3 regions of the Streptomyces luteogriseus genome follow, and region 1 is predicted to be linked to each of the others. Evidence: riboswitches for the same ligand, from Rfam matches in the RefSeq annotation. Region 1 holds a riboswitch; each other region holds the start of a gene.
What was found. Region 1 has a riboswitch for cobalamin ahead of BJ965_RS30060 (cobalamin biosynthesis protein). Riboswitches for the same ligand answer to the same signal wherever they lie in the genome.
Positions count from the first base shown of each region.

Region 2: linked by a shared signal. The riboswitch ahead of BJ965_RS32890 (ABC transporter substrate-binding protein) and the one ahead of BJ965_RS30060 (cobalamin biosynthesis protein) in region 1 are both predicted to bind cobalamin.
Region 3: linked by a shared signal. The riboswitch ahead of BJ965_RS35725 (energy-coupling factor ABC transporter permease) and the one ahead of BJ965_RS30060 (cobalamin biosynthesis protein) in region 1 are both predicted to bind cobalamin.

Region 1 covers NZ_JACHMS010000001.1:6,745,380-6,755,715, forward strand. Annotated here, with positions in the region: gene BJ965_RS30045 (putative cobaltochelatase) at 1-1,175, opposite strand, end outside; gene cobN (cobaltochelatase subunit CobN) at 1,172-4,828, opposite strand; gene BJ965_RS30055 (cobyric acid synthase) at 4,825-6,333, opposite strand; gene BJ965_RS30060 (cobalamin biosynthesis protein) at 6,335-7,288, opposite strand; cobalamin riboswitch at 7,389-7,546, opposite strand; gene BJ965_RS30065 (hypothetical protein) at 7,662-7,883, opposite strand; gene BJ965_RS30070 (inorganic phosphate transporter) at 7,917-9,176, opposite strand; gene BJ965_RS30075 (class II aldolase/adducin family protein) at 9,485-10,216, shown strand; gene BJ965_RS30080 (alpha/beta hydrolase family protein) at 10,299-10,336, shown strand, end outside.
Region 2 covers NZ_JACHMS010000001.1:7,359,771-7,370,106, forward strand. Annotated here, with positions in the region: gene BJ965_RS32875 (4-hydroxybenzoate 3-monooxygenase) at 1-1,158, opposite strand, end outside; partial or broken gene BJ965_RS32880 (APC family permease) at 1,181-1,631, opposite strand; gene BJ965_RS32885 (CoA-binding protein) at 1,659-2,087, opposite strand; cobalamin riboswitch at 2,170-2,359, shown strand; gene BJ965_RS32890 (ABC transporter substrate-binding protein) at 2,429-3,445, shown strand; gene BJ965_RS32895 (FecCD family ABC transporter permease) at 3,442-4,494, shown strand; gene BJ965_RS32900 (ABC transporter ATP-binding protein) at 4,491-5,324, shown strand; gene BJ965_RS32905 (hypothetical protein) at 5,427-6,143, shown strand; gene BJ965_RS32910 (SixA phosphatase family protein) at 6,140-6,682, shown strand; gene BJ965_RS32915 (YigZ family protein) at 6,710-7,336, shown strand; gene BJ965_RS32920 (MFS transporter) at 7,398-8,942, opposite strand; gene BJ965_RS32925 (MarR family winged helix-turn-helix transcriptional regulator) at 9,014-9,616, shown strand; gene BJ965_RS32930 (SDR family NAD(P)-dependent oxidoreductase) at 9,681-10,336, opposite strand, start outside.
Region 3 covers NZ_JACHMS010000001.1:8,041,136-8,051,471, forward strand. Annotated here, with positions in the region: gene BJ965_RS35695 (PP2C family protein-serine/threonine phosphatase) at 1-766, opposite strand, end outside; gene BJ965_RS35700 (alpha/beta fold hydrolase) at 766-1,569, opposite strand; gene BJ965_RS35705 (maleylpyruvate isomerase N-terminal domain-containing protein) at 1,643-2,299, opposite strand; gene BJ965_RS35710 (energy-coupling factor ABC transporter ATP-binding protein) at 2,380-3,234, opposite strand; gene cbiQ (cobalt ECF transporter T component CbiQ) at 3,231-3,980, opposite strand; gene BJ965_RS35720 (energy-coupling factor ABC transporter substrate-binding protein) at 3,987-4,355, opposite strand; gene BJ965_RS35725 (energy-coupling factor ABC transporter permease) at 4,352-5,053, opposite strand; cobalamin riboswitch at 5,084-5,268, opposite strand; gene BJ965_RS35730 (serine/threonine-protein kinase) at 5,398-6,852, opposite strand; gene BJ965_RS35735 (MDR family MFS transporter) at 7,093-8,385, opposite strand; gene BJ965_RS35740 (ABC transporter permease subunit) at 8,382-10,238, opposite strand; gene BJ965_RS35745 (ABC transporter substrate-binding protein) at 10,280-10,336, opposite strand, start outside.

The sequences.
Region 1 (10,336 bases):
CCCGAGGGCTGCGGCTGCCCGCCCTCGCCGGCCTCGGGCCGGGCCGCGGTGTCGCCGTCGCCCTGGGGCGCGTCGTCGGGCTCCGGCTGTCCGCCGTCCCCGCCGGGCCCGTCCCCGCCGGGCCCGTCCGGGCCGGGGTCCGGATCCGGGTCGTCGTCGTCCGAGCCGCCGAACTCCTCCAGGGTCTCGTCGAGCTTGTCCTCGTCGAGCCCCGGCGCGTCGAAGGGGTTGCGCCGCCGCCGGTGCGGCAGCGCGAGCAGCGCCGCCTGCCGGACGTCCTCGGCGAGCACGTCCGTGCGCCCGGCCCAGGCCGCCAGCGCGGTGGCGGTCCGCGCCATCACGATGTCGGCGCGCATGCCGTCGACCTCGAACGCCGCGCAGGTCGCCGCGATCTGCCGCAGCGCCCCGTCGCCCAGCCGCACGGACGGCAGCAGCTCCCGCGCGGCGACGATCCGCGCCCGGACGGCGGCCTCCTCCTCGGCCCAGCGCGCGGCGAACCCGGCCGGATCGTCGTCGTAGGCCAGGCGCCGCCGGACGACCTCCACCCGCTGGTCCGGCTCCCGCGAGGCCGCGACCTCCACGGTCAGCCCGAACCGGTCGAGCAGCTGCGGCCGCAGCTCACCCTCTTCGGGGTTCATGGTGCCGACGAGCAGGAAACGGGCGGCGTGCCGTACGGAGACGCCCTCGCGCTCGACGTACGAGGCGCCCATCGCGGCCGCGTCCAGCAGCAGGTCGACCAGGTGGTCGTGGAGGAGGTTGACCTCGTCGACGTAGAGGATCCCGCGGTGCGCGTCGGCCAGCAGGCCCGGCTCGAAGGCCTTCACGCCCTCCGACAGCGCCCGCTCGATGTCCAGTGCGCCGACCAGCCGGTCCTCGGAGGCACCGACGGGCAGTTCGACCATGCGGGCGGGCCGCTCGGCACCGCCGCCGGCCTCGTGGGGTCCGTCCGGGCACCCCGGGTCGGGGGACGCGGGGTCGCACGAGAAACGGCAGCCGGGGACGACCGGGACCTCCGGCAGCAGCGCCGAAAGGGCCCGCACCGCCGTCGACTTGGCCGTGCCCTTCTCGCCGCGCACCAGTACACCGCCGACGGCCGGGGACACCGCGTTCAGCAGCAGCGCGAGCCGCAGGTCGTCCTGGCCCACGACGGCCGTGAACGGAAAGGGGGTGGTCACTTCTCGTCGCCCTCCAAGTCGCCTTCGAGTTCCAGATAGGTGGCGCGCAGCCGCTGAAGCGTCTCCGCGTCCGGCTCGGCCCACAGTCCGCGCTCTGCGGCCTCCAGCAGCCGTTCGGTGATGCCGCGCAGCGCCCAGGGGTTGGACTTCTTCATGAAGTCCCGGTTCTCCGGGTCGAAGACGTACTCGGCGCTGAGCTTCTCGTACATCCAGTCGTCCACGACCCCGGCGGTGGCGTCGTACCCGAACAGGTAGTCCACCGTCGCCGCCATCTCGAAGGCGCCCTTGTAGCCGTGCCGCCGCATGGCCGCCATCCAGCGCGGGTTGACCACCCGGGCGCGGAAGACGCGGTGCGTCTCCTCGCCGAGCGTGCGGGTCTTCACCTGGTCCGGGGTGGCCGAGTCGCCGACGTACGCCTCAGGGCTCGCGCCCGTCAGGTGCCGCACCATGGCGACCATGCCGCCGTGGTACTGGAAGTAGTCGTCGGCGTCGACCAGGTCGTGCTCACGGGTGTCGACGTTCTTCGCGGCGACGGCGATCCGCTTGAACGCCGTCTCCATGTCCCCGCGCGCGGCCCGCCCGTCGAGCCCCCGGCCGTAGGCGTAGCCGCCCCACACCGCGTACACCTCGGCGAGGTCCGCGTCGGAGCGCCAGTTGCGGGCGTCGATCAGCGGCAGCAGACCGGCTCCGTACGCCCCCGGCTTGGAGCCGAAGATGCGGGCCGTGGCCCGGCGGCGGTCGCCGTGCTCGGCGGTGTCCTGGTCGGCGTGCGCCTTGACGTGGTTGGACTCGGCCGGCTCGTCCAGATCGGCGACCGTGCGGACGGCGTCGTCGATCAGGCCCACGACGTGCGGGAAGGCGTCCCGGAAGAAGCCCGAGATGCGGACCGTCACGTCGATGCGCGGCCGGCCGAGCTCCGCCAGGGGGATCACCTCGAACCCGGTCACGCGCCGCGAGGCGTCGTCCCACACCGGCCGGCAGCCCAGCAGCGCGAGGATCTCGGCGATGTCGTCGCCCTGGGTGCGCATCGCCGAGGTGCCCCACACCGTCAGGCCGACGGACTTCGGGTACTCGCCGGTGTCCTGCAGATACCGCTGCACCAGCGAGTCCGCGAGCGACTGCCCGACCTCCCAGCTCAGCCGGGACGGAATGGCCTTGGGGTCGACGGAGTAGAAGTTGCGGCCCGTCGGCAGGACGTTGACCAGCCCGCGGGTCGGCGAACCGGACGGTCCGGCCGGCACGTAACCGCCGTTCAGCGCCCGCAGGATGTGCCCGATCTCGTCGGTGGTCTTCTCCAGCCGGGGCACGACCTCGGAACAGGCGAACTCCAGCACGGCGACGGCCTCGGGCAGTTCGGTGCCGAGGACCTCCCGGACCAGCGGCGCGCTCTCGGCGACCGCCCAGCCGCGCTCCTCCATGCCCTCCGCGATCCGCCGGCACAGCTGCTCCAGCAGGTCGATCGCATCGGCGGCGCTGCGCGACGGGCCGTCCACCAGGTCCGTCAGCTCGACGGGCACCTTCACCGGAGCGCCCGGCTCGGCCAGCAGTTCCTTCTCCACCAGCCCGAAGTGCCGCGCCAGCGACGCCCTCAGGCCCGGCAGCGCGTTGGCCTGCCCGCCCCACACCTGCGAGGCGCGCAGCACCGCCAGGACGAGGTTGACGCGCGGCTCTCCGACCGGCCCGCCGCCCAGGATGTGCAGGCCGTCGCGGATCTGCACGTCCTTGATCTCGCACAGATAGCCGTCGATGTGCATGACGAACTCGTCGAACGTCTCGTCGTCCGGCTGCTCGTCGACGTGCAGGTCGTGGTGGAGCTCGGCCGCCTTGACCAGCGTCCAGATCTGGGCGCGCACGGTCGGGGCCTTCGCCGGGTCCAGGTCGGAGACGAGCGCGTACTCGTCGAGGAGCTGCTCCAGCTTGGCCAGGTCGCCGTAGGTGTCGGCGCGGGCCATCGGCGGCACGAGGTGGTCGACGACCGTGGCGTGCCCGCGCCGCTTGGCCTGGGTGCCCTCGCCCGGGTCGTTGACGATGAACGGGTAGATCAGCGGCAGTTCCCCGAGGACCGCGTCCGGAGCGCAGCCCCCGCTGAGCCCGAGGCCCTTGCCCGGCAGCCACTCCATGGTGCCGTGCTTGCCCATGTGCACGACGGCGTCGGCGCCGAAACTGTTCTCCAGCCAGCGGTAGGCCGCCATGTAGTGGTGGGACGGCGGCATGTCCGGGTCGTGGTAGATCGCGATCGGGTTCTCGCCGAAGCCGCGCGGCGGCTGGATCATCACCACGACGTTCCCGAACTGCAGCGACGCCAGCACGATGTCGTCGCCGTCGACGTAGAGGCTGCCCGGCGGCTCGCCCCACGCCTCCGTCATGGCGTCCTTCAGCTCCGGGTCGAGCTTCTCGAACCAGGCCCGGTAGTCGGCCAGCGGCACCCGCGCGGGCGCGGCGGCCAGCTGCTCCTCCGTCAGCCACTCCACGTCGTGCCCGCCGGCGTTGATGAGCCGGTGGATCAGCTCGTCACCCTCGTCCGGATGCCCCTCGACGACGTACCCGGCGTCCCGCAGCGCGTCCAGCACCCGCACCGCCGAGGCGGGGGTGTCGAGCCCGACCGCGTTGCCGACCCGCGAGTGCTTGGTCGGGTACGCGGTGAAGACCAGCGCCAGCTTCTTCTCGGCGTTCTCCTTGTGCCTGAGCCGCGCGTGCCGTACGGCGATGCCGGCGACGCGCGAGGCACGCTCCGGGTCCGCGACGTACACCGGCACGTCGTCCGGGCCCTGCTCCTTGAAGGAGAACGGCACGGTGATCAGCCGCCCGTCGAACTCCGGGATCGCCACCTGCATCGCGGCGTCCATGGGGGAGAGGGCGGCGTCCGAATCCGCCCAGGCCTGCCGCGAGGACGTCAGGCACAGGCCCTGCAGCACCGGGATGTCCAGCTCGGCGAGGGCGCCGATGTCCCAGGCCTCCTCGTCACCGCCCGCCGAGGCCTGCGAGGCGTGGGTGCCGCCCGCGGCGAGGACGGTGGCGACCAGGGTGTCCGCCTGCCCGAGGATCTCGTACAGGCCCGCGTCCGCCCCGCGCAGCGAACCGCAGTACACGGGCAGCGCGTTGGCGCCCCGCGCCTCGATCGCGTCGCACAGGGTGTCCACGAAGCCGGTGTTGCCGCTCAGCTCGTGCGCCCGGTAGAAGAGCACGCCGACGGTCGGACGGCCCGGCTCGAGGGCGCGCTCGCCGTGGACGCCGTACTCCGGCATCTTCCGCGGCTCGACGAACCCCTCGCCCGTCAGCAGCACGGTGTCGGACAGGAACCGGGCGAGTTCGGTGAGGTTGTCCGGCCCGCCCTCCACGAGGTACTTCAGCGCCTCGGCGACGACACCGGCCGGCACGGACGACTCGGCCATCAGCTCCGCGTCCGGCACGGACTCGCCGCCGAGCAGCACGGTGGGGACACCGGAGGCCTTCAGCGCGGCGAGCCCGTCCTCCCAGGCCCGCTTGCCGCCGAGCAGCCGGACGACGGCGATGGCCGCCCCGTCCAGCAGGGCCGGAAGCTCCTCCCGGACGTCCACGCGGGTCGGGTTGCCGATCCGGTAGTCGGCACCGGAGGCGGCCCGGGCCGCCAGCAGGTCCGTGTCGGCGGTCGACAACAACAACACAGTGCTCATGCGGGTGCTCCCGGTGGAATGAAGGGCAGTCCTTGCGGCGCGCCGGACTCGATGAGCCGCCACAGCGCGTCGGTGTCCGCGTGCTGTTCGATCAGGTCGCCGAGCCGGTCGAGCTGCTCCTCGCGCAGCGCGGCGAACGAGGTGTCCGGCGCGGGCACGAAGCGGCGGCCCGCGGCGGCCGCCACCTCGCGCAGAAAGGCCCGCCGGAAGCCGTCCGACTCCAGTGAGCCGTGCCAGTGCGTGCCCCAGGTCTGGCCGACCCGGCAGCCGTCCAGGAAGGGAATCCCTCCCGTGACGTCGGCGACCCCGTGGTGGATCTCGTAGCCCTCGACGCGTTCGCCGAGGGCCTCGCCCCGCGGCCGGGTGAGGGTCTTCTCGCGGGCGAACCGCACCCGCACGGGCAGGATCCCGAGCCCGTCGACGTGGCCCCGGCGGCTCTCGACGTCGTCCTCGATGTGCTCGCCGAGGATCTGGAATCCGCCGCAGATGCCGAGGACGGGCCGCTGCTCGGCTGCCCTGCGGACCAGGGCCTCGGCGAGCCCGCGCTCGCGCAGCCACTCCAGCGCGCGGACCGTCCCGCGGGTGCCGGGCACGATGACGAGGTCGGCGTCGGACAGTTCCTCCGGCCGGTCCACGAACCGCACCACGACGCCCGGTTCGGCGGCCAGCGCGTCCACGTCGGTGAAGTTGGACATGAGCGGCACGGCGCAGACCGCGACGCGCAGCACGTCCTCGCCGACGGGCGGCGCGACGACGGACTCCCGCACCGCTCCCCGCAGGGAGACCCGCAGCCCGTCCTCCTCGTCGATCCCGAGCCCGTGCCGGAACGGCAGCACACCGTACGTCTTCCGCCCCGTGAGCCCGAGCAGCATGTCCAGCCCCGGCTCCAGCAGGGAGACGTCCCCGCGGAACTTGTTGACGAGGAACCCGGCGACGCAACGTTGGTCCTCGGGCGACAGCAGCGCCACCGTCCCGAAGAACGAGGCGAACACCCCGCCCCGGTCGATGTCGCCGACGACGAGCACGGGCAGCCCGGCGTTCCGGGCGATCCCCATGTTCACGATGTCCGTCCGCCGCAGATTGATCTCGGCGGGAGAACCGGCCCCCTCACAGATCACCGCGTCATACGTGCCCCGCAACTGCTCCAGGCAGTCCAGCACCGTCCCGAGCAACTGCTGCTGCCGTCCGCCGTGGTAGCCGCGCGCACTCAGCTCCCCGACCGGCTTGCCCAGCAGCACGACCTGACTGCTCTGCTCGCCACCGGGCTTGAGCAGCACGGGGTTCATCAGCGCGGTCGGCTCGACCCGGCAGGCCTGCGCCTGCATGGCCTGCGCCCGCCCGATCTCGGCCCCCTCCGTCGTCACGAAGGAGTTCAGGGACATGTTCTGCGCCTTGAAGGGCGCGACCTTCACGCCCTGGCGCACCAGCCACCGGCAGATCCCGGCGGTCACGACGCTCTTGCCGGCGTCGGAGGTGGTGCCGGCGACGAGAAGCCCACCGCTCATGTCATTTCCCCCTGTTCGATGACCGCGTGCTCATCAGCAACCGCGCCCCGGCGCACACCCCCAGCGCGAGCCAGGTGACACGCTTCGACAGCCGCACGGCCCGCTCGACGTCGTGCGTGCCGACGGCCCGCCCCCGCGTGTTCAGCACGGGCCGGTGCTCCACCCGCCCGCCGTACGAGAGCGTCCCGCCCAGCCGCACCCCGAGGGCCCCCGCGAACGAGGCCTCCACGGGCCCGGCGTTGGGACTCGGATGCTGTGCCGCGTCGGCCCGCCAGGCCCGCACGGCCCCCCGCGGTTCCGGCCCGGCCAGCACGGCGAGTACGGCGGTCAGCCGCGCTCCCGGCCACCCCGCGAGGTCGTCCAGCCGCGCGGAGGCCCACCCGTACCGGCGGTAGCGGGCCGATTTGTGCCCGACCATGGCGTCCAGGGTGTTGACGGCCCGGAAGCCCAGCAGCCCCGGCACCCCGCCGACGGCCCCCCACACCAGGGCCCCCACCACCGCGTCGGAGGTGTTCTCGGCGACCGACTCGACCACGGCCCGGGCCATGCCGTCGGCGTCGAGTGCCTGCGGGTCCCGTCCGCACAGATGCGGCAGCCGGGCCCGGGCGGCCTCGACGTCCCCGGCCTCCAGGGCACGCCCGATGGTCCGGGCCTCCCGGGCCAGCGACGTGCCCCCGACGACGGCCCAGGTGGCGGCCGCGGTCAGCGCGACGGAGGCGACGGCGGACGGCCGCACGGCACGCGCGGCGACGGACCCGAGGGCGACGGCGCCTCCGGCACACACGGCGGTGTGCAGCGTGCCCCACCCGCGGTGGTCCCGCCACAGCACCCGTTCCACGGCGCCCGCGGCCCGCCCGAACGCGGCGACCGGATGCCCCCGGCGAGGATCACCGAGCAGCAGGTCACCGATCAGGCCGGCGGCGGCGCCGTACGCGAAGACGCGACCGGCACCCATGGGCTCAGCCGGCCGGAAGGGCGGGCGGGGGTGGGGCGTTGAACCTCGGTCGGCAGCCGCGCATGGCGATATGTGTCCTCACTCAGGGTGTCCACGCCCTGGTTCGACGAGACCGGCGGTGAGAGTTCCTGGCTCCCGGGGATTGCTACCCCGGTGACAGTGGCGGGACCGCGCCGGACTTTCACCGGCTTCCTCTCCTGCCGCCGTATTGGCCCCGGCAGTCCACCACGGCCGGGAACCGCCGTCAACTTGCCGTTGACCTGCGAGGGGAGAGTGTGGACAACCCCACATCGCCTCCGCGTACACACGACGACCGGGCGGCACGGAACCGAAGTCCCGTGCCGCCCGGCGGACACGACGTGACGTCAGGCCCTCAGGCCACGATCAGATAGATCCCGTACCCGACGGCCGCCGCGCACGCCGCGAAGCACGCGTACGCGCCGGTGACCGCGAGTCCCGCGGTCCCGCCCTCGGCCACCGCGCGCTCGCGGCGCGACAGGCCCGTGATGCCGAGGGTGAACAGGCCGACGAGGGCCACGGTGACCACGAGGCTGACACCGAAGACGGAGCCGAGCGCCGCCCAGTCGATCTTCATATCGGAGACTCTTCCTTGTTGCCGGTGGCGGGGTCAGACCGTGGTGGTCGGGGTCGGCGTGCGCTCGGCGGTGGCCTGCGACGGGAACGCGGGGACCGGGTCCTCCGCCGCCGTGGCCGAACCACTCGCGGGGGGCGGCGTCACCGCGGCGATCGCCGTGGTGATCACGCCCGCGGGCTCCGCGGTGTCGGCGTCGGTGTCGTTGACGTTGGTGTGGTCGACCACCTCGCGCCGCGACAGCTTCCAGATCGCTGCGCTGGAGGCGATGAGGAAGACGGCCACCACGGCGGTGCCCCAGCTGCCGAAGCCGGTGACGTACTCGGCGAGCGCGCCCACCAGGGCCGCCGCCGGGAGCGTCAGACCCCATGCGACGAACATCCGTGTCGCGGTGGACCAGCGGACCACGCCGCCCTTGCGGCCGAGCCCCGCGCCCATCACCGAACCGGACACGGAGTGCGTCGTGGAGAGGGAGAAGCCGAGGTGCGAGGAGGCGAGGATGACCGTGGCCGCGGACGTCTGGGCCGCGAAGCCCTGCTGCGGCTGGAGGTCGGTGAGGCCCTTGCCCATGGTGCGGATGATGCGCCAGCCACCCAGGTAGGTCCCGAGCGCGATGGCGAGACCCGCCGAGAGGATGACCCACATGGGCGGGTCGGAGTCGGGCGCGACGGCGCCGCCGGCGACCAGGGCGAGGGTGATGACACCCATCGTCTTCTGCGCGTCGTTGGTGCCGTGGGCCAGGGAGACCAGGCCCGCGGAGGCGATCTGGCCGGCCCGGTAGCCCTTCTTGGACGCCTTGCCCTCGGCCTTGCTGCCGAGCGAGTACGTCAGCCGGGTGGCGAGCAGCGCCGCGACGCCCGCGACCAGCGGGGCGGCGATCGCCGGGATGAGCACCTTGGTGACCAGCACGTCGCCGTGCACCGCGCCGACGCCCGCCGAGGCGATCGTGGCGCCGATCAGACCGCCCATGAGGGCGTGGGAGGAGCTGGACGGCAGGCCGACCAGCCACGTCAGCAGGTTCCAGAGGATCGCGCCGACCAGGGCGGCGAAGATGACCTCGGGACGGATGCCGGCCTCGTCGACGAGGCCCTTTGAGATCGTGTTGGCGACTTCGACGGACAGGAAGGCGCCGACCAGGTTGAGGACCGCGGACATGGCCACCGCAACCTTGGGCTTCATGGCGCCCGTGGAAATGGTCGTGGCCATCGCGTTCGCGGTGTCGTGGAAACCGTTCGTGAAATCGAACGCGAGAGCGGTTACAACCACAATCGCGAGGATCAGCGAGAAGCTTTCCATTTACCCAGGCAATCGTTCGAGGTCATTGGCCAGACGAACGTAGGCAACCTGAGTGAACGGAAGATGAACTGGGAGGGGCGCAGGGGTGACCGCAACGGGGGATCCTCGTTCCGCCCCGGAGCGGCGGCCCCGTGTCCCCGTGGCCAGGTGCCCCGAGCGAACCACTTCAGCCCGTCGAGTGACCCTCTGAAGGTGTTCCGGTCACCCGGCAGTGCCCCCCGCCGTCGTTGTGTACGAAGCGCACGGTTTCCGGACCGAAGTGCCCCCGCCCGACGGCGCTTTGCGTCCCGCCCTGGCAGGATCGCGGCATGGCGGAGCAGCGAGGCGACGAGCGGGGCACGAGGGACGTACGCGGGGGCGCGCGAGGCGCGGGGGAGTCGCGGCTCAGGAGTGCGCGCCCCGAGGAGGCACACGCCTGGGAGGACCTCGTCGCCACGGCCCGCCGTACGGTCTCGGACGGACTCGTCGTCGGCACGTCCGGCAACGTCTCGGTGCGCGTCGGGGACACCGTCCTCGTCACGCCGTCGGGCGTCCCCTACGACCGGCTGGCGCCGGACGACGTGACCGGTGTGGACCTCGACGGCCGGCAGGTCCTCGGCACGCTCGTCCCGACCAGCGAGCTGCCCATGCACCTCGCGGTCTACCGCACCACCGGCGCCCTGGCCGTCGTCCACACCCACGCCGTCCACGCGACGGCCGTCTCGACGCTCGTGAGCGAGCTCCCGCTGATCCACTACATGGCCGCCGCGCTCGGCGGCCCCGTCCGGGTCGCCCCCTATGCCACGTACGGCACCGACGAGTTGGCCGAGAACATGCTCCGCGCCCTCGCCGACCGCTCCGGGTGCCTCCTCCGCAACCACGGCACCGTCACCCACGGCGCCACCCTCGCCCAGGCCTACGACCGCACCGCCCAGCTGGAGTGGATGTGCCGCCTGTGGCTCACCGCCTCCTCGGTGCCCGGCCTGTCCCCGAGCCTGCTGTCCCGGGAACAGCTGACGGAGGTGGAGGAGCGGCTGCGCGGTTACGGGCAGCGAGGCTGAGCCGCCCGCACGGCCGCCGCGGACGTCACCCCGCCGCTGCCTCCCACTGGTCACCCACGGGATCCGCCAGGACACTGGAGCCGTGCGCACTGTCAAAGCGACGGCCGCTGCCGTCACCGC
Region 2 (10,336 bases), 610 kb from region 1:
CAGACGGCGCAGCCGGGCGAGTGCGGTGCCCGCGCGGAACGGGTCGCCCGCCGCCGTGCCGTGGTACACCTCGGACAGCCACTGCGAGAACTCCTGGTAGTCCCACACGCGCCGCAGACACGCCTGCGCGTAGCCGTCGAGGCCGCTGCCGTCACCGGTGGTGAGCCACGCGACCAGGGCGTCGCCGAGCAGGAAGGCGTCGTGCAGGGCGAGGTTCATGCCCTTGGCGGCGATCGGGGCGACCAGATGGGCCGCGTCGCCGGCGAGGAAGAGCCGGCCGTGCGCCATCGGCTCGACCACGTAGTCGTGCATGTCCAGCACGCGCTTCTCGATCAGCCGGCCCTCGGCCAGCGGCGGCACACCGGCCGCCCCGAGCCGCTCCCGCAGCTCCGACCAGACGCGCTCGTGCGGCCAGTTCTCCACGTCGTCGCCCGGCGGGCACTGGAGGTAGTAGCGGGTCACCTCGGGGCTGCGGGGCATCTGACCGGCGAAGCCGCGCTCGTGGCAGCCGAACAGCACGCAGTCGGTGGACGGCGGCGCCTCGGCGAGCAGCGCCAGCCAGCCGATACCGTAGTCGTGCCGCGCGATCCGCACCCGCTCGGGCGGGAGCGCGGCTCGGCTCACCCCGCGGGCCCCGTCACAGCCCGCGACGAAATCGCAGTGCACGACCTGGAGTTCACCCGTCCCGGGGCAGATGTACGACACCCACGGCCGGTCGGTGTCGGCGTCGTGGACGTGCACGTCCCGGACGCCGAAGCGGATCGCGCCGCCCCGGACGTCGGCGTACTCGCGCACCAGGTCCGTCACCAGCAACGGCTGTGGATAGACGAAATGGTGACTGCCCGTCAACTCACCGTACGGGAACCGGTACCGCTCGCCGTCGAAGCGGAACTCGCACGCGGTGTGCAGTTCGGCGCGGTCCAGCAGGTTGCGGGCGAGGCCCCGCTTCTCCAGACCGTGTACGGCCCACTCCTCGATGACCCCGGCCCGGGGCCGCTGTTCGATGAACTCCCGGGTCTCGGTCTCCAGCACCAGGCAGTCCACGGACGCGGCACGCAGGATGCTGCCGACGGTCAGACCCGCGGGGCCGGCGCCCACGACAACGACCGAAAAGCGTTGCGGGGCACCGGAGTCGGCGGACGGAAGGGGGCGGGTCATGCGCACATTATGGAGGCCGCTCTCAGTGCACGGGCACCTCCGCGACGGCCAGCTCCTCGATGCTCCGCTCGATCTCCCCGGCCAGGGAGGCCGAGGCCGGGGCCCAGTAGTAGATGGCCGGCGAAAACACCGCGATGACCAGGATGTCCCACCCCAGGGCGAGGTGCCCCCGGCCGCCGAAGCCGCCCTGCCAGGAGATGACGCCCAGGCCCAGCAGATGGACGGGCAGCCACCGGGCGGCCTTCCAGTCGAGCCGGGGCGCATCGGGCAGACCCTTGCGCGTGGCGTACCAGGCGTAGCCGCCGAGCAGGACGTAGCCGAAAACGATGGCCACGCCGAGCCGCCACAGGGTGCCCCCAGGTGGACCAGTAGATGATGAGGTTGGCCACCACGAACGACAGCGGCGAGCGGACCTTCCCGCCGGGCAGTCGGTAGGGGCGCTCCCGGTGCGGCAGCCGGTCCGCGAACCGCCCGGGCGCGGGTGTTTCCTGGCGAACGCTTCAGGGTTTCTGTACGCCGTGATGAGACAGCCGTGGGATCTCGATCGCCGGGCAGCGGTCCATCACCATCTCCAGGCCCGCCGCGCGGGTCCGCTCGTACGCCGCCTCGTCGATGACGTCGAGCTGGAACCAGACGCCCTTCGCGCCCTTGGCGACCGCCTCGTCCGCGACGGCCCCGGCGAGGTCGCTGTTCACGAACACGTCGACGACGTCCACGTCGAAGGGGATGTCCGCCAGGCTCGCGTACCCCTGCTCCCCGTGCACCGTCTCCGCCTTCGGGTGCACCGGCACGACGCGCTTGCCGAAGCGCTGGAGCACGGCCGCGACGCCGTACGCCGCGCGCCGCTGGTTCGACGACAGGCCCACCACGGCCCAGGTGTCGCCGAGCTCGGTGAGGATCCTGCGGACCGTTGCCTCGTCGCCGTACACCGGCGGCCTCCTCGGAAGTCGTGGACGAACTGCTCCTCGTGCAACGGCGCCGGACGCGCGGTGATTCCCCGGGCGGCCTCCGTGATAGCTTGCCGAGGCCAGTCGAACCCATGTACGTGGGTCAGGGAATCCGGTGCGAATCCGGAACTGACGCGCAGCGGTGAGGGGGACGGGCGGGGCCTCGGCCACTGGACTCCCTCGTGGACGTCCGGGAAGGCGCTCCGATCCGGGTGATCCCGAGTCCGAAGACCTGCTGGCGGCCCCCGCGGCCGCGTGCGGCGGGGGAGCACCGTACGACCGGGCTCCGCGAATGGGCCCTCGACGCCTGAGGACTGGTTCCCGTGCCCCTCGCCCGACCCGCCCGTGCCGCCGCCCTGCTCGCGGCCGGCTCCCTGCTCCTGACCGGCTGCGGCGGCGCCGCGTCCACCGACGCCAAGGCGGCAGTCACCCTCACCAACTGCGGGCACGAGGTCCGCGTCGCCGCCCCGCCGCGCCACGCCGTGTCCCTTAACCAGGGCACCACCGAGATCCTGCTCTCCCTCGGCCTCGCCGACCGCCTCGCGGGCACGGCCACCTGGACCGACCCCGTGATGAAGGGGCTGGAGAAGGCCGACGCGAAGGTGCCGCGCCTCGCCGACAACAACCCGTCCTTCGAACGCGTCCTGGACACCGAGCCCGACTTCGTCGCCGCGTCCTTCGTCTCCACCCTCGGCAAGGGCGGCGTCGCCACCCGCGAGCAGTTCGAGAAACTCGGTGTCCCCACCTACGTCTCCCCGTCCGACTGCGCCGGCAAGGACAACTCGGGCGGCGGCGACGGCGCCCGCGACAAGGCCCTGGACATCGACACCGTCTACGGCGAAGTCCGGGACCTCGCGACCGTGTTCGGGGTGAAGAAGCGCGGCGACGCACTCGTGGCCTCGCTCCAGCAGCGCATGAAGAAGGCCACGGCCGGCATCGACGCCTCCGACGTCACCCTCCTCTACTGGTTCGCGAACTCCGAGTCGCCCTACCTGGCGGGCTGTTGCGGGGCGCCCGGCATCATCACCCGGGCCCTCGGCGCGAAGAACGTCTTCGACGACACGCACGAGGAGTGGCCGCAGGTCAACTGGGAGACCGTCGCCGACCGTGACCCCGACGTCCTGGTCATCGGCGACCTGACCCGCAAGTCCCAGACCGCCGAGTCGGCCGCGAAGAAGATCGCCTTCCTGGAGTCCAACCCCGTCACGAGGACCATGGACGCCGTCCGGCACAAGCGGTACGTGCTCCTCAGCGGGCAGGCCATGAACCCGACCATCCGCACCGTCGAGGGTGTGGAGCAGGTCGCCGCCGGGCTGCGCCGGTTCGGACTGGTGAAGTGACCGCCCAGGGTCTGCCTGCTGTCGGGACCAGGCCCCGGCGCCGGGCAGGACTCGTGCTCGGCGCGGCCGGGACCGTCGCGCTCGTCGTCTCCCTCGCCGTGGCCATCACCATCGGTCCCGCCGACATCGGCGTCGGTGACGTGTGGTCCGTGGTGGCCGCCCATCTCGGCCTCGGCAGCTCGGAGCTGACGCCGATCCGGGACGGGATCGTCTGGCAGCTGCGACTGCCCCGCACCCTGCTCGCCGCCGTGTGCGGGGCCGGACTCGCCGTGTGCGGTGCGGTGATGCAGTCGCTGCTGCGCAACCCGCTGGCCGACCCCTTCGTGCTCGGGGTGTCCTCGGGCGCCTCCACCGGAGCGGTCCTCGTGGTCGTGCTGGGCGTGGGCGGCGGCGCCCTGTCGGTGTCCGGGGGCGCGTTCCTCGGCGCCCTGCTGTCGTTCGGGCTGGTGCTGCTGCTCAGCCACACCCTCGGCGGCACCACCGACCGGGTCGTCCTCGCGGGCGTCGCCGCCATGCAGCTCTTCTCCGCCCTCACCTCCTTCGTCGTGATGACCTCCGCCGACGCCGAGACGACCCGAGGCGTGCTGTTCTGGCTCCTCGGCTCGCTCGGCGGCGCCGGCTGGACCGACGTGTGGCTGTGCGCTGCCGTACTGGCCGTGGCCCTGGTGGTCTGCCTGTCCTACGCCCGTACCCTCGACGCCTTCGCCTTCGGGCAGGACGCGGCGGCCGCGCTCGGGGTGTCCCTCGCCCGGACCCGTCTGGTGCTGCTGTGTGTCACGGCCCTGCTCACAGCCGCGCTGGTCAGCTCGGCCGGGGCGATCGGCTTCGTCGGCCTGGTCCTGCCGCACGCCGCGCGGGCCCTGACCGGACCCGGGCACACGCGGCTGCTGCCGGTCACCGCCCTCGCGGGAGCGGTGTTCCTCGTGTGGGTGGACACCCTGGCCCGCACCGTCCTCGATCCGCAGGAGGTCCCGGTGGGGGTCGTGACGTCACTGATCGGGGTGCCGGCCTTCGTGGCGGTGCTGTACCGGACGAGGAGAGTGCGATGAGTGACACGGGGGCGGCGGTGGAGGCGGAGGGCGCGGTGAGCGGGGCGGAGGCACCGGTGGCGGGGCTGCGGGCCGAGCGGGTCAGCCGCCGCGCCGACGGGCGTCTCATTCTGGACGGCGTCGCCCTCGCGCCGGAGACCGGCTCCACGGTCGGCGTCCTCGGACCCAACGGCTCCGGCAAGTCCACGCTGCTGCGGCTGCTGGCCGGGCTGCTCACGCCGACCTCGGGAGTCGTCACCCTCGACGGCACACCGCTGGGCGACCTGCCCCGCCGCACGGTCGCCCGGCGCCTCGCCGTGGTCGAGCAACAGTCAGACACCCAGATCGAGTTGACGGTCGAGGACGTCGTACGGCTGGGCCGCGTCCCGCACCGCCGCGCCTGGACCCCCGCCTCGGCGGACGACGAACGGGCGGTGCGCGCCGCCCTGGAGCGCACGGGCCTCGACGCCCGGGCCGGACAGCCCTGGCACACCCTCTCGGGCGGCGAACGCCAGCGGGTGCAGATCGCCCGCGCGCTCGCCCAGGAGCCCCGCGAACTCCTCCTCGACGAGCCCACCAACCACCTCGACATCCACCACCAGCTCGACCTCCTCGCTCTGATCACGGGCCTGCCGGTCACCACCGTGGTGGCCCTGCACGACCTCAACCTCGCCGCGATGTACTGCGATCGGGTCGTCGTGCTGTCCGCGGGGCGGGTCGTGGCCGCGGGCACTCCGGGCGACGTGCTCACGGCGGAGCTCATGGCCGACGTGTACGGGGTGCGGGCCGCCGTCAGCAGCGAAGGGCCCGAGGGCCGGCCTCATGTGCGGTTCCTGGGCACGCTGGTCTGACTGGGGCGGCCGGGCGCGCCATTGGTGGGGCGATTCCGCCACGGTGGCCGGAAAACGCCGAACCTGCCTGCGCGTGCCCGCCCGCCCGCCTACGCTCGCCTCGTGCTGCGCATCATCGACGCCCGAACCCGTGAGCCGGTCGACGCCGCCCCGGCCCGCCGGGGCCTGACCCGTGTCGAGGTGCACGCACCCGGCTCCGACACGACGAACCTGCGCGTGCTGCTCGTCGGGGACCTGCTCGTCCGGACCCTGGAGCTCGGCGGCACGCCGGTGTGGGCCCTGCTGACCGGCGGCCGCCGACAGGCGGAGCTGCGTGCGGGCGCCACGACACTCGGCATCCGCCCCTTCGAGGACAGCCCCGACGTCGGTGCCGGACTGGGCGAGTCCCAGGTCGTCCACGTCACCACCGAGGGCGGGACGGCACCCGACGGGGTGCGGATCTCCGTAGCGCCCGTGGAGCCCGGCCCGCCGGGCCACTGCGACCCCGCCGTCCTGCGCCTCGCCCTGATCACCCGGCACCACAGCACCCCCGTCCGGCTGGAGGAAGCCGTACTCGACGACGCCCGCGGCACCCTCGCCCGCTGGCGGGGCTCGGTCGCCCGCTGGGCGCGGCAGCCCTCGCGGCCGGTCCCCGACGACGTGCGGGGCCGGCTGCGCGACGCCTGGGACGACGACCTGGACGTCCCGCGGGTGCTGGACGTCCTGCGTCAGGTAGAGACCGAACCGGATCTGGCGGACGGTGCCCGCTTCGAGACCTACGCCTACGCCGACCGGCTCCTCGGCCTCGACCTCACCCGCGACCTGGGATCCCCGTCGTGATCGAACGCGCCGGAGCCGGCCCGCTGCGCCGCCTGATCGTGCTGCGGCACGCCAAGTCCGCCTGGCCGCTGGACGTCGCCGACCACGAACGCCCCCTCGCCCCGCGCGGCCGCCGGGACGCCCCCGCTGCCGGGCGGGCCCTGGCCGACGCCGACCTCCTGCCGGATCTGGCGCTGTGCTCCACCGCCGTTCGCGCCCGGCGGACCTGGGACCTGGCCGCGGCCGAGTGGGGGACACCCCCGCCGGTCCGGCACGACCGGCGGCTGTACGCCGCCGGACCCTCCGGCCTGCTCGCCGTGGTGCACGAGGTGCCCGCCGAGGTGGAGACGCTGCTGCTGATCGGGCACAACCCGGGCCTGGAGGAACTGGTCCTGGCCCTCGCCGGTGACGGCCTCGACGACACCCTGGAGCAGGTCCGCACGAAGTTCCCCACGTCGGCGATCGCCGTCCTGTCCTGGCGCGGCACGGCCTGGCGGGCCCTCGCCCCCGGCACCGCGCTGCTCACGTCCGTGACCGTGCCCCGGGGCGCGAAGAAGTAGCCCCGGGGCCGCGCATAGGCTGGCCGGATGCCCGACGAATACCGCACGGTCGCCGGCGCCGGCGTGCACGAGACCGAGGTCAACCGCTCACGCTTCCTGTGCGCCCTCGCCCCGGCGGCCACCGAGCAGGAGGCCCAGGACTTCATCGCCGCGGTCCGCAAGGAGCACGCGGACGCCTCCCACAACTGCTGGGCCTACGTCATCGGCGCCGACGCCTCCGTCCAGAAGGCGAGCGACGACGGCGAACCCGGCGGCACCGCCGGCGTCCCCATGCTGCAGATGCTGCTGCGCCGCGACATGCGGTACGTCGTCGCCGTCGTCACCCGCTACTTCGGCGGGGTCAAACTCGGCGCCGGCGGGCTCATCCGGGCGTACGGCGGGGCGGTCGGCGAGGCCCTGGACAGCCTCGGCACCCGCACCCGCCGCAGGTACCGGCTGGCCACGGTCACCGTCGACCACCAGCGGGCCGGCAAGCTCGAGAACGACCTGCGCACCGGCGGGCGCGAAGTCCGGGACGTGCGCTACGGGGACGCCGTCACCATCGAGATCGCCCTCCCGGACGCCGACGTGCCCGCCTTCCGGTCCTGGCTCGCCGACGCCACCGCCGGTACGGCCGGCTTCGAGGCGGGCGGGGAGGCGTACGGGGACGCCTGACGGCGGCTCCGCCTCGCACACGGCGGTGCGGCACGGGCGGGGTCCGGTCGGTCCGCCGAGGTCAGCGGGGCCCGGTTCCGGTCCGGCCCTCGGCCCCCTCCCCGTCCTCGACCGACGCCCCCGCCGGGACGCGGCCCAGCCGGAACGCGAGCAGCGCCGTGCCGACGGCGAGGGCCGCGAGGACGTACGCGGTGCGGTCGAAGGCCTCCGCGAAGTCGGTCAGGTCCGTGTCCGGACCCGGCGACTGGGGATTGGTACCCAGGAAGCCGCGGTACAGGGCCCCGATGACGGCTACCCCGAAGGCCATCCCCGCCTGGGTGACGGTGTTGAGCACACCGGACCCGGCGCCCGCGTCGTCCGGGTGGACCCGGGTGAGAACGGTGTCCACCAGGGGCGCGACGACCAGGCCCTGCCCCAGTCCGGACACGCCCATCACGGCGGCGAGCGCGACCGCCTGGTCCGAGCCGTCGAGGCCGGTGACGGCGGGCACGGCGACGAGACCGGCCGCCATGACCAGGCCGCCCGCCACCGACACCCCGATACCGAACCGGGCGGCGAGCCTGCGGCACGCGGCCGAGGCGACGATGAACCCGAGGCCGAGCGGCACGAAGACCAGGCTCGCGGCCAGCGGGGTCTGCCTCAGGCCCGACTGGAGGTGATAGGTGAGCACCAGGAACAGCCCGGCGTTGCCCGAGAAGAACATCAGCACCGTGCCCATGCTGAGCGGGAACCCCCTGGCCCGCAGCAGCCGGGCCGGCAGCAGCGGGTCGTTTCCGGCGGCCTCCGTCCGGCGCTCCCAGCGCAGGAACGCCAGGGTGCCGACGGCGCCGAGGACGAAGCACGGGTACGTCCACCAGGGCCAGCCGTGCTCACCGCCGAGGATCAGCGGGATCAGGACGAGGGGCAGCAGCACGGCGGTGAAGGCCGCCCCGGCGATGTCCAGGCGCGGCCGGTCCGCGCTGCGGCTCTCGCTGACGACGGGCACGGCCGCGCACAGGATCGCCGCGCCGATCGGCACGTTGATGAGGAAGATCATGCGCCAGCCCAGACCCGCCACGTCCAGGTCCAGCAGCAGGCCACCGCCGACGAGGCCGGCGATGACGCCCGCGCCGATGGAGGCGCCGTAGGCACCGACGGCCCGGGCGCGGTCGCGCTCGTGCACGAAGACGGCCCGGATGAGGGAGAGCACCTGCGGTGTCATCACCGCGGCCGACAGGCCCTGCAGCACCCGCGCCGCGATGAGTGTGCCCGGGCCGGGCGCGAGCGCGCACAGCAGGGACGTCAGGGTGAAGGCGGCCACGCCGTACTGGAAGGTGCGCTTGCGGCCGATCCGGTCGCCCAGACGGCCGCCGGTTACCATGCCCGCTGCGTAAGCGATCACGTACCCGTCGATCACGAACTGGAGCTGGCCGAACCCGGCGTTCAGGTCCGCCTGGATCCCCGGAGCGGCGACGTTCACGATGAACATGTCGATCTGGCTCATGAACATCGCCAGCAGGACCACGGTGAGACCCGCCCAGTCCCGTCCGGTGGCTCGAGGAGGGCCGGTGGTGGTGGAGGCCCCGGCCGTGGCCTTCGGACTCGCTTTCCGTGTCACAGTGCGCATATCACCACTCGTCGTCGCATACGTTTAGCGCTAAATTCAGATCTAAATGTAGCAGGTGGAAGGGAATCCCCATGAGGACGCCGGAACGAAGCGATCGCCGGCCGGCCGCCGCGGGCCCGACAGGAGACGACCCCGCGGACGCCATCGCGGCCGCGTGGAGCCGCGAGCGCCCCCAGACCCCGGTGGACTCCATCGGCGTGGTCACGAGGATCTGGCAGCTCGCCAAGCACTTCGGCGACGACCGCCGGCGGGTCCTGGCCGAGGCGGGGGTCGACCCGGCCACCCTGGACCTGCTGAGCGTGCTGCGCCGCAGCGGGCCTCCCTACACGATGAGCACCCGGGACCTCGCCGTGCACTCCCTGGTCACCGCGGGTGCCGTCTCGCAGCGGGTCGCACGCGCCGAACGCGAACACCTGGTCACCCGCCGACCCGCCCCCGGCCGCAGCCGCGCGGTGCTGGTGGAACTGACCACGGCCGGGCACGAGTTGGTGGAGCGCACGGTGGACCGGGTGCTCGCGCGCGAGGCCGAGCTCCTCGAAGGCCTGGGCGCGGAGCGGCAGGAGGCACTCGCCGAGCTGCTGCGTGAGCTGCTCGGCGACGTGCAGGAACAGCTCAACGTGCGGGGCGTCTCCCACGTGGGGCACGAGGGCCTCGACCACCCGGAGCAGGGCTGAACCAGCCACTCCGGCCGTCACGGGCCCGACGGCCCTCGTGCCCCGGGGGGCCGCCGGGAGCGGCTCAGTAGCCGTAGGCGCTCGGTGCGTTCTGTCCGCCGTCCACGGGGATGTTCGCGCCGTTGACCGCCCGCGCCGGCCCCGAGAGCAGGAAGGCGATCACCTCGGCGACATCCCGCGGATCGACCAGGCGGCCGCCGGGGAACTCCTGCTCGAACCGGCGGTAGCCTTCCGGATCCTCGTCCCGCAGCCTCGCCCAGCCCTTGCCCTCGATCAGCATCGAGCCGGGCGAGACGCAGTTGACCCGGACGCCCCGGGGCCCGAGCTCGCGGGCCAGGGAGGCGGCCAAGTGGATCTGCGCGGCCTTGGCCGCCGCGTACTGGGCGGGCGGTGCGGGCTTCCAGCCGGAGACGGATGAGACGAGCACGGCGCTGCCCCCGGTCTCGGCCAGCGGTCCGGCGGCCTCGCGCAGGGCGATCGCGGGATGGGTGACGTTCAGCCGGCACGTCCGGTCCCAGTCGGACGGTTCCGTGGCACGCAGGTCCGTGCCGTGCACGCCACCCGCCACCGTCACCAGGCCGTCCACCCGGCCGAGTTCGGCGGCGGAGTCCCGTACGAACGCCGCGAGGGCACTCTCGTCGAGCACGTCCAGCCGCTCGGTGCGCAGGACGCGCCCGTGCAGGGCCCGCACCTCCTCGGCCACCGCCTTCAGCGAGGCGG
Region 3 (10,336 bases), 1.3 Mb from region 1:
GGGAGGCGGCCTCCGGGCCCTTTCCGCACACGTCCCCGAGGAAGAACGCCCACCGGTCCCCCGCCACGGGGAACAGGTCGTAGAAGTCGCCGCCGAGCTGGTCCGGCGCCGCCGTGTGGTAGTGGACGGCCGACTCCAGGCCCGGCACGGCGGGCAGCGAGTCCGGCACGAGGGAACGCTGCAGGACGGCGAGCGCGTCGGCCAGCCTGGCCCGGTCCGCCTCGGCCTGCCGCCGGGCCTCGTCCGCCTCGGCGTGGGCACGCTCCGCTTCGGCGCGGGCCCGCTCGGCCTCCTCGCGGCGGCGCAGGAGCTCCTTCTCGTAGGAGCGGCGGTCCGAGGCGTCGAAGACGGTGATCCGGATCAGCAGGGGCTCGCCCTCGCTGCCGTGCTTGATCACCGCGGAGACCAGCACCGGCAGCGGGCCACCCTCCTGGCGTCGCATGTCCAGGGCGATGCCCCTGAGCTCCCCCTGCATGCGCAGCAGGGGAGCGAAGTGCGTCTCGTGGTACAGCTTCCCGCCGATGCTGAGCAGGTCCGCGAAGCGTTTGCGGCCCGCCACCGCCTCACGGTCCAGCCCGAGCCAGTCCAGGAGGGTGTTGTTGATCTTGGCGATGGTGCCGTCCATCATCGTGGACAGGTAGCCGCAGGGCGCGGACTCGTACAGGTCGTCCGCGCTGTCCTCCAGCAGCGCGGTGAACGCCGCGTCCGTGCTCGCCTCGCCCCCGGTCCCGGTGGGCTCCGGCACGCCGCCGCCCGTACGGCACATCACTGCAGGGACTCCAGAAAATCGAGGATCGCCCCCGTGGTGGCCTGCGGCGCGCTGAGCTGCGGGCAGTGCCCGGTGGCGTCGAGCGTGACCAGCCGGGAAGCGGGGATCGCCGCGTGCACGTAGGCGCCGACCTCGCGGGGCGCGATGGCGTCCTGCTCGCACTCCAGGACGAGGGTCGGCACGGAGACGCCCTTCAGGTCGTCGCGGCTGTCGGTGAGGAACGTCGTACGGGCGAAGACGCGGGCGATGTCGGGGTCGGTGGCGCAGAAGCTGTTGGTCAGCTCCTGGCCCAGCTCCGGCCGCTCCGGGTTGCCCATGATCACCGGGGCCATCGCGGACGACCAGCCCAGGTAGTTCGCCTCCAGGGAGGAGAGCAGCTCGTCGATGTCCTCCGTGCTGAAGCCGCCGCGGTACCCCTCGTCGTCGATGTAGCACGGCGAGGGCGTCACCATCACGAGCGCCCCGATCCGCTCCGGCGCCGCCTGCGCCGCCAGCACCCCGACCATGGCACTCACCGAGTGCCCCACGAACACCGCCTGCCGCAGGTCCAGCTCCTCGCAGACGTCGACGACGTCGGCGGCATAGCCCTGGAGCGACGCGTACCGCTCCTCGCTCCAGGCCGCGAGGTCCGAGCCGCCGGAACCGACGTAGTCGAAGAGCACCACCCGATAGCGCCGCGAGAGCTCCGGCACCACCAGCCGCCACATGTTCTGGTCGCACCCGAACCCGTGTGCCAGGACCAGCACGGGCGCGTCGTCGGGGCCCACGACGTTGACGTTGTTCCTGCCACGGATGTCCATGCCGACCATGCTCCCACCTCGGCCGGAGGGATTCGACGGCGGGCCGACGGGCGACGCGGCGACGACACGGAAATCAGCCCAGGTAGAGCGGCACCTTCGAGGCCAGCTCGCCCAGCCGCGCCTGCTCCTCCTCCGTCGGCTGCCGCCGCCCGGTGCCGACCAGCAGGGCGTCCACGTCGTGGAAGGCGGACGGGAACGGGCTCCCCGCGATCTGCTCCAGCATCTCCCGCGACCGGACGAGACCCTCCGCGGGCGGCTGCTCCGCGTCCGGGAGGCAGGCGATCAGGTCGAGGTGGTGCAGCGTCCACTCCATGACGTACGTGGAGAGGAAGTCGCCCACGGTGAGGATCTCGTCACGGGTGCCGACCCGCCCGGCCGGGTCCGCGAGCAGGGCCGCGCGGCCCGCCGCCGAGCCGACGTCGTCCAGATGGAACTTCAGCAGGCTCGGATCCTCGTACGCGGCGGCCAGCCGGACGGTCAGCGCGTCGAGCGGGTCGTCACCGGTCGGCGGGGCGGCGGAGACGTCCCAGTAGGTCAGCGCGTCCCGCGTCGGTTCCCGGTCGGACGGGGTGGCCAGCGTGATCAGGACGTCCTGGGCATCGACGATCAGATGACACACCAGGTCCCGTACCAGCCAGCCCGTACAGCCGGACGGCCGCCCGAAGTCCTCGTCGGAGAGCTCCGCCACCGCCGCGCGCAAGGCCGTCCAGGTGTGAGAGAAGAGATCCACCTCGACACCGTAGTGCGACGCCGCGACGCAGGACCAGCAGGTTTCGGGCGACCGCCGGCGTCACGCACGCGCCGGCGCCCTCACCCTCCGGACGCCCCCAGCCGTCCGCCCACCAGGGCGGCGAGTTCGTCCGCTGTACGCGGGCCGGGCTCCGCCTCGGCCAGCAACCCCTGCGCGCGCAGGAGCTCCGCCGCAGCCGCGCCCCACGGCAGGCGCAGCCCCGCCTCCCGCAGGAGGTCGGTGCGGGCCAGCGCCGCGGCCGCGGGACCGGTGCGGACACCGGACGGGGTGAGGAGCGCCGCGTCGTCGGCCCAGCGCAGAGCGAGGTCGACGTCGTGGGTGGCCATCACCACCGTGGTGCCGGCGGCGCGGAGGCCGTCGAGGGTCGTGAGGAGCCGCTCCTGGCCGTCGGGGTCGAGCCCGGCCGTCGGCTCGTCGAGGACGAGGACGCGCGGCCGCATGGCGACCGCGCCCGCGATGGCGGTGCGCTTGCGCTGCCCGTAGGAGAGCAGATGGGTGGGCCGGTCGGCCAGGGCCGTGATGTCCAGGGCGGCGAGCGCCTCCGCCACCCGCGCCCGTACCTGCGCGTCGTCGAGGCCGAGGTTCAGCGGCCCGAACGACACGTCCTGCTCGACGGACGCCGCGAACAGCTGGTCGTCCGGATCCTGCACGACCAGCTGCACCGTGGTCCGCAGCCGGGTCAGCCCCTTGCGGTCGTACGACACCGGCTGCCCCTGGACCGTCAGCCGCCCCTCGTGCGGCTTCAGCCCGCCGGAGAGCAGCCGCATCAGCGTGGTCTTGCCACTGCCGTTGCGGCCCAGCAGGGCCAGCGAGCGCCCTTCGCGGATGTCGAAGTCGAGCCCGCTGAGCACGGTCGGGCCGTCCTCGTAGGCGAAGGACGCGCCCCGCAGGGCGACGAGGGCGGGCTCGCTCATGTCAGCGGCCTTTCCAGTACGAGGGTGAGGACGGCCAGCGCCGCGAGGAGCGCGCAACTGACCGCCGTGAAGCGGACGGAGACCCGGGCCTCGGGCACCAGGACGCGCAGGGTGCCGTCGTAGCCGCGCCCGGCGAGTCCCGCCTGGAGCCGGGTCGCCCGGTCGAAGGCGCGGACGAACGCGGTGGCGCCGAGGCCGGCCAGGGAACGCCACTCCGCGGCCCGGTGGGTGTGCCCGAGCCGGGCCGCCTGGGCCTCCCGGATACGCCGCATGGAGTCCAGCAGCAGGAAGCTCATCCGGTACGTCACCAGCGCGACGTCGACGACCGGCGCGGGAACCCCGGCCCGGACCAGACGGGGCAGCAGGTCGGACATGGGTGTGGTGAAGGCGAACAGCAGCACGCCCAGGGAGGCCGCCGAGGTGCGCAGCAGCAACTCCCCGGCCCGGAGCGGCCCGTCGTCCGCGAGGGAGACGAAACCGCCCGGACCGCCGACCTGGACGAGCAGCGTGACCGCGCCGGTCACGCAGAAGCCCAGCGGCACCCGGTAGGCCCGCCACAGCCGACGGCCGGGCACACCGGCCGGCCCCAGCAGCACCACCAGGGCGGTCAGCAGCACCAGGGCCGCGCCCGGCCAGGGCGGCAGCGAGATCGCGAGCACGGTGAGGCCGAGCCCGAGCACGGCCTTGTCCACGGGATGGCGGCGGCGCCAGCGACTGCTGTGCGCCGCCGCGTCGATCGGCAGCACCCGGGCTCAGTCCTGTTCCGCGGTGGACTTCCCGGCGGCGCCGGCGAGCGCGCTGTCGGCCTCCCGCTCCAGCGCCCGCTGCTCGCCCTGCCTGCGGCCCCGGCGCAGACCGAAGTAGTAGGCGAGGACCCCGGCACCGAGAGCCGCCTGGAGGGAGAACAACGCCGACTCGATCTCACCGGACGGCGGTTCGTACAGCGGTGAGAACCACGGTTCGTAGTCCGGCTTCAGCTCGGTGATCGCCGTCTCGGCCTCGCCGTCGGAGCCCGTGAACGGCTCCTTCTTGTGGTCGCCGAGACCGAGCGCCAAGGGCAGCACGGCGAGCGCGGCCACGAGGAACAGCAACACCAGGTTGATCTTCGTGTTCCTCTTCATCGCGCCGCCACCTCGGTCTCGGTCCGGGTCTGCTTCTTGGCGAGGAGCACACCCAGCCGGGTCAGTTCGCCCTTGCTGGACTGCACCAGCAGCCGCATCACGAGCACGGTCAGCAGACCCTCGCTCACCGCGAGCGGGATCTGCGTGACGGCGAAGATGGAACCGAACTTGCCGAGCGCGCCCAGGAATCCGCTGCCCGGGTCGGGGAACGCGAGCGCCAGCTGCACGCTGGTGACGCAGTAGGTGGACAGGTCGGCGACGAACGCGCCGGAGAACACCGCCACCATCAGCGGCGCGTTGGAGCGCCGCAGCAGCTTGTAGACGGCGTATCCGGCCCAGGGGCCGACGATCGCCATGGAGAAGACGTTGGCGCCGAGCGTGGTCAGGCCGCCGTGCGCGAGCAACAGCGCCTGGAACAGCAGGGTGATGGTGCCCAGCACCGCCATGATGGGCGGCCGGAACAGGATGGCTCCGAGGCCCGTGCCGGTGGGGTGGGAGCAACTGCCGGTGACGGACGGCAGTTTCAGGGCGGACAGGACGAACGTGAAGGCGCCGGACGCACCGAGGAGCAGAGTGCTCTCGGGGTGCTCGCGCACTTCACGGGTGAGCGACCGGACCCCGTGGACGACGAACGGCGCCGACGCGACGCCCCAGGCGACCGCGTGCGCCGGAGGAAGGAAACCCTCGGCAATGTGCATGGCTCAGCAGACCCTCTCCAGCACCTCGTGGATGGTTGACGCGCCTTGGCCGGTCTCCTGGCTGACGGGTACCACCGCCCGGACTCCGCCTTCCCGGGTCACAAGGACCCAGTGGCTGCCCGTGAGGGCTGGAGCCGGACTTCCCGATTCACAGTGGCGAGGGCCGCACCGGCATCACACCGGATTTCCCGTTCACCAAGGCCTGGTGACAATAAGGCCGGGGTAAGGGCGATGACAAGCCACCCAGGGGGCGCGCGAGGGGGCGCCCACTCGCACACCGGCGCATCCCCCGGCTGATCCACACGCCACGGTCAGGGGCGCCACCGTGCGACGTCCGGGCCGTGTCAGCCGTCGCCCTCGTCGTCCCCGCCGCCGTCGCCTTCCCCGTCATCCCCGGCCTGGCCCGGCTTCTCCGGCGTCGGCTGCTCCGGCCCGCCCGCGCCCGCCTCTTGCGTCGGAGCCGGGGATCCGGGTGCGGGCGCGTCGGGTGTCGGGGAAGCGGCCGGCACGGACGGAGTGACATCGGCCACGGTGCCGGTGGCCGGCGTGCCGGCCACCCCCGGACCGGCCGCCGGACCGGCCCCGGGACCGGCCTCGGAACCGGCGGACGAAGACGACGCGCTGTCGGTGGACGGCGTGGCGGCGGGGCTGCTCGCGGTCGGGGACGCGTCGGGCTCGGTGCCCTCCGCGGTCGTGTCGGGTGAGAACCAGCGCATGCCGATGAGCATCGCGGCGAGGAAGAGCGCCGCGGCGGCGGCCGTCGCGGCCAGTCGCGACCGGTTGCCCGGGCCGCCGCGCCCGCGGGAGCGGCCCGAACGCCCCGCCTGGGCCGCCCGGGCCGCGCTGCGGTGTCCCGTGGTGGCGGGCAGGGCGTACGTGGTCGGGGTGCCGGCCTCGGCCGCCGCGTACGGCCCCGGCCCGGCGGGCATCGCCGTGGACGTCGTCCTGGGCCGCGGCGGCGAGGCCTGCGGCAGCGGCTCGGGCAGGCCACGCCAGGCGCCCCCGGCGAACCACTCGGCGGCCTGCTGGGCGGTGGGCCGGTCCTCGGGCTGCTTGGCGAGCAGACCGAGGAGGTAGTTCTCGAACGCCGGTGGCAGTCCGGTGACTCCGAGCTCTCGGGGCGGCACGGGGGCGGAGTCGAGATGCTGGTGGAGGAGGGCCACGGCGGTGTCGGCCTGGAACGGTGGACGTCCGCTGAGGAGCTGGTAGAGCACGCAGCCCAGGGAGTACATGTCGGAGGCGGGACCCGCCTGCTTGCCCAGGGCGCGCTCGGGAGCGAGGTAGAGGCCGGTGCCGACGATCTGCCCGGTGGCGGTGAGCGCGGCGCCCGGGTCGTCGAGGAACCGCGCGATGCCGAAGTCGCCGATCTTCAGGGTGCCGCCCGTGTCCAGCAGCAGGTTGGCGGGTTTGACGTCCCGGTGCACGATGCCCTGCCCGTGCGCGGCGGCGAGTCCGGCGGACGCCTGTGCGGCCAGATCGGCCACCTGCTCGGCGGGGAGGGCGCCGGAACCGGCCAGCACTCCGGCGAGGCTGTCGCCCTCGACCAGCTCCATCACCAGGTACAGCCGGTTGTCGTACTCGCCGAAATCCAGGACGCCGACCACGTTGGGGTGGTTGAGACGCCCGGCGGTCTGAGCCTCCAGACGGAACCGGGAGGTCGCCGTGGCATCGGTGTCCTGGGGGAGCAGCAGCTTGAGGGCCACCGCTCTGGCGAGCGTCTCGTCGTACGCGCGCCAGACCTCTCCCATTCCACCGCGCCCGATCTCAACATCCAGCCGGTAGCGGCCCGCTAGCAGCACTCGTCCTCGTCTCACGTGTGGGAAAGTCGTTGCCGCAGGCCGAACTCCCCGCTTACGCACGGGGATTGGTGGGGGGTGCCGCAGCCGACCCAGGATACTGGCGCGGCGCGGCCACCGAACTCCGCAGCGGTGTCCGCGAAGGGTGCGCTCCGGTGATTCCCGGAGCGAACCGGAACGAAGGGGTCGCCCGCCGGGGTGACACCCCGGCAGGCCCGGTTGCCTCGGAGCGCGAGCGGGGTCTCAGCCCCCGGTGCCCGCCTCCTTCGCACGGCGCGGCAGCAGGGGCACCGCCAGGGCCGGTACGGCCGCGAGGACCAGCCACGGCACGGCGGCCGGCAGCCCCAGGTCGAGCAGCGAGCCGGTGGCCGCGCTGCCGGCCAGGACGATCAGACCGGAGACGGACGACAACGCGCCCATGTAGAGCCCGAGCCGGCCCTCTTCGGCGAGGTCGGGCACCCAGGCGCGGGCTGCGGGCACCACCAGCATCTGCCCCACGGTGAGCAAGATCACGAAGCCCGCGGCCGGCAGCAGCCCGGCGGTGCCGGTCCAGCCTGCCGGGCGGGCCGCGGCCACCACCGCGAAGCCGGACGCGATCAGCAACAGTCCCGCGGTCATCGAACGGCGCAGATCGAGCCGGTCGCCGGCCCAGCGGGTCACCGGCAGCTGGGTGAACACCACCAGCACCGAGGACAGGGCGAAGAGCCAGGACAGCGGCGCCTGGGAGCCCGCCGCGCGCTGCACCTCGTCCGGCAGGGCCAGATACAGCTGGTTGTAGGCGAGCAGATAGGTGCCGTAGGCACAGCACAGGGCGAGGAAGCGGCGGTTGCGCAGCAGGGCGCGGGCCCCACCCCGCTTCCGGACGCGGACCCGGCCGGGGATGTGCTGCGGCATCAGCCACAGGTGCCCGGCCAGGACGAGGACGAAGACCGCGGCACCCGCGAGGCACGCGGTGCGGAAGTCCACGGCGAGCAGCAGCGCGCCGAGCAGCGGCCCGGCGAACGCCCCGATCTGGCCCGCCACGCTGAACAGGGCGAGGACCCGGGTGCGCGGCCCGTGGCCGCCCTCCTCCCAGACCACCGCCTGGCGGGCCACCTCGGACTCCACGGCCGGGGAGAACAGTGCGGCGGCGAACCCGATCACCAGCACCGCCCCGATCACGGCCCCCGGCGCCCGCGCGTACCCGAGCCAGACGAACCCGGCGATCCGCAGCACGCAGCCCGCCAGCACGACCGGTCGCACCCCGAACCGGTCGACGAGCCAGCCGCCGACCACGAACAGCCCCTGCTGGCTGAAGGTGCGCAGCCCGAGCACGAACCCGACCAGCCAGCCCGCCATGCCGATCGCGCTGCCGAGATGTGCGGCGAGGAACGGCAGGACGGCGTAGAAGCCGATGTTGAAGGCGAGCTGGGTGAGGATCAGCAGCCGCAGCAGCGGCGACAGTTCCCGGCACAGGCGCCAGGTGCTGTCACGGGTCCCGGCGTCGGACCTGCGGGCGGCCTCGCGGGCCGGTGCGAGGGGGGCGGGGTCGGTCATCGTTCTTCTGTCTGTGAGGCGGACACGGGCGTCAGGAGGGCGTCGGGGTGGTCCGGTCGCCGGAGCGGGGCCGGCACGACCCGGTCCGCGGGTGGTCCGGCCGGGCCGGCGGGCCGGGTGCGCCGCCGGGGAAGCCGTACGCCGCCCGCGGCCGTCACCGCGAGGGCCCCGAGCAGGGCGAGTACGGCGGCGGGGAAGAGGACGGCCCACGGGGCGCGCTCGGCGTACGGCTGGTTCTCGGCCAGCAGCAGGCCCCAGTCGGGGGACGGCGGCTGGGCGCCCAGCCCGAGGAAGCCCAGTGCGGCGAGGCTGAGCGCGATGCCCGGCAGGCGGAGCAGGGCGTGCCGGGCGACCGGGGGCGCGACGGCGGGCAGCAGTTCGTGCCGGAGCAGGTACCAGCGGCCGGCGCCCAGCGCCCGGGTGGCCGTCAGGTGCGTGGTAGCGCGCTCCTGCCGCAGCAGGGAGGAGGTGTGCGCGGCCAGCGGGGACCAGGCCACGACGGCCACGGCGAACGCGGGCGTCCAGGTCCCGCTGCCCAAGACGCCGGTGACGAGCAGCCCGGCCAGTACCGGCGGTACGGCGCTGAGGGTGTCGACCAGCGGCCCGGACACCCTCGGCAGCAGCCCCAGCAGCAGCCCGGCGGCGAGGGCGGCGGCACTCACCGCGAGGGCGGTGCCGAGGGTGGTCAGCGCGCCGTGGGAGATGCGGGCGAGCACGTCCCGGCCGAGCGCGTCCGTGCCGAAGGGATGCTCGAGTGAGGGGGCGCGCAGCCGGTCGAGGGTGTCCAGGGCGAGCGGTTCGCGGGGCAGCCCGAAGCCGATGACGGCGGCCAGCAGCCCTCCATAGAGCAGGGGGAGGGTGCGGGGTGCGGGCGGCCGGGGCCGGTGCAGGGACTGCAGGGCGCCGTCGCGCAGCGCCGGACCGATCAGCAAGCGGGCGGCGAGCCGGGCGAGGAGCCCCGCGGTGGCCGCGAGCAGGACGAGGGCGAGTGTGCCGGTCTGCAGGACGGGCAGGTCCTGGGCGAGTGCGGCGTGCAGGGTGAGCCGGCCCAGGCCCGGGATGTCGAAGATCTGCTCGACGGCGACCGACCCGCCGGTCAGGCCCACCACGAACAGCGCCAGGTTCGGCAGCAGTCCGGGCACGCAGCGGCGCACCGCCTGCCGCGCCACGCACCTCGACGGCACACCGCGTGCCGCGGCCGCCATCGCCCAGGGTTCTCCGAACGCGCCGGGCAGCAGGTCGTCGAGCATCCGCCCGAGGACCGCCCCGGCGGGCAGGCCGAGGGCGAGCGAGGGCAGCACCATCCACTGCGGCCCGTACCAGCCCAGGGCGGGCAGCCAGCCCAGCTGCACGCCGATCACCGAGGCCAGCACCGCGGCGACGAGGAACTCGGGCAGCGCGGCCAGCACCGCCGTCGCCGACCCGCCGGGGCGACGCGCCCCGAGCCGGCCCCGCGCGCCCAGCCGGAGCGTACGGGCGCAGACGGCGGCCACCACGCCCGCGGCGACCACCAGAGCGCCGGCCATCAGCAGCAGCGACGCGCCGAGGGCCTGTACGACGCCGGGCAGCACCTGGCTGCCGGACACCCAGGACGTGCCCGCGTCGCCGTGCAGCAGCCCACCCAGCCAGCGGCCGAGCAGGGCCGACGGGCCGTCGTCCAGGCCGAGGTCGTCGCGGATGGCACGCAGGGTCTCCGGATCGGGGTCGCGGTCCGCCGACCGCGCCCTGAGCACGGTCAGCGCGGGGTCGGTACGGGACAGCCACGGCAGCAGACCGATACCGCACACCAGGGCGGCCACGAGCACGGTCCGCCACAGCAGCGCCGGGGCGCCACCGCCCGCGAGTGAGCGCACTCGGGCGGCGGCACCGTTCGTCCAGGGTGTGTTCGAGGTGTTCAGCGCCGGGTCCCCGTCCCTATGAGGGTGCGCTCGTACGGATCGGGCAGCGCGCC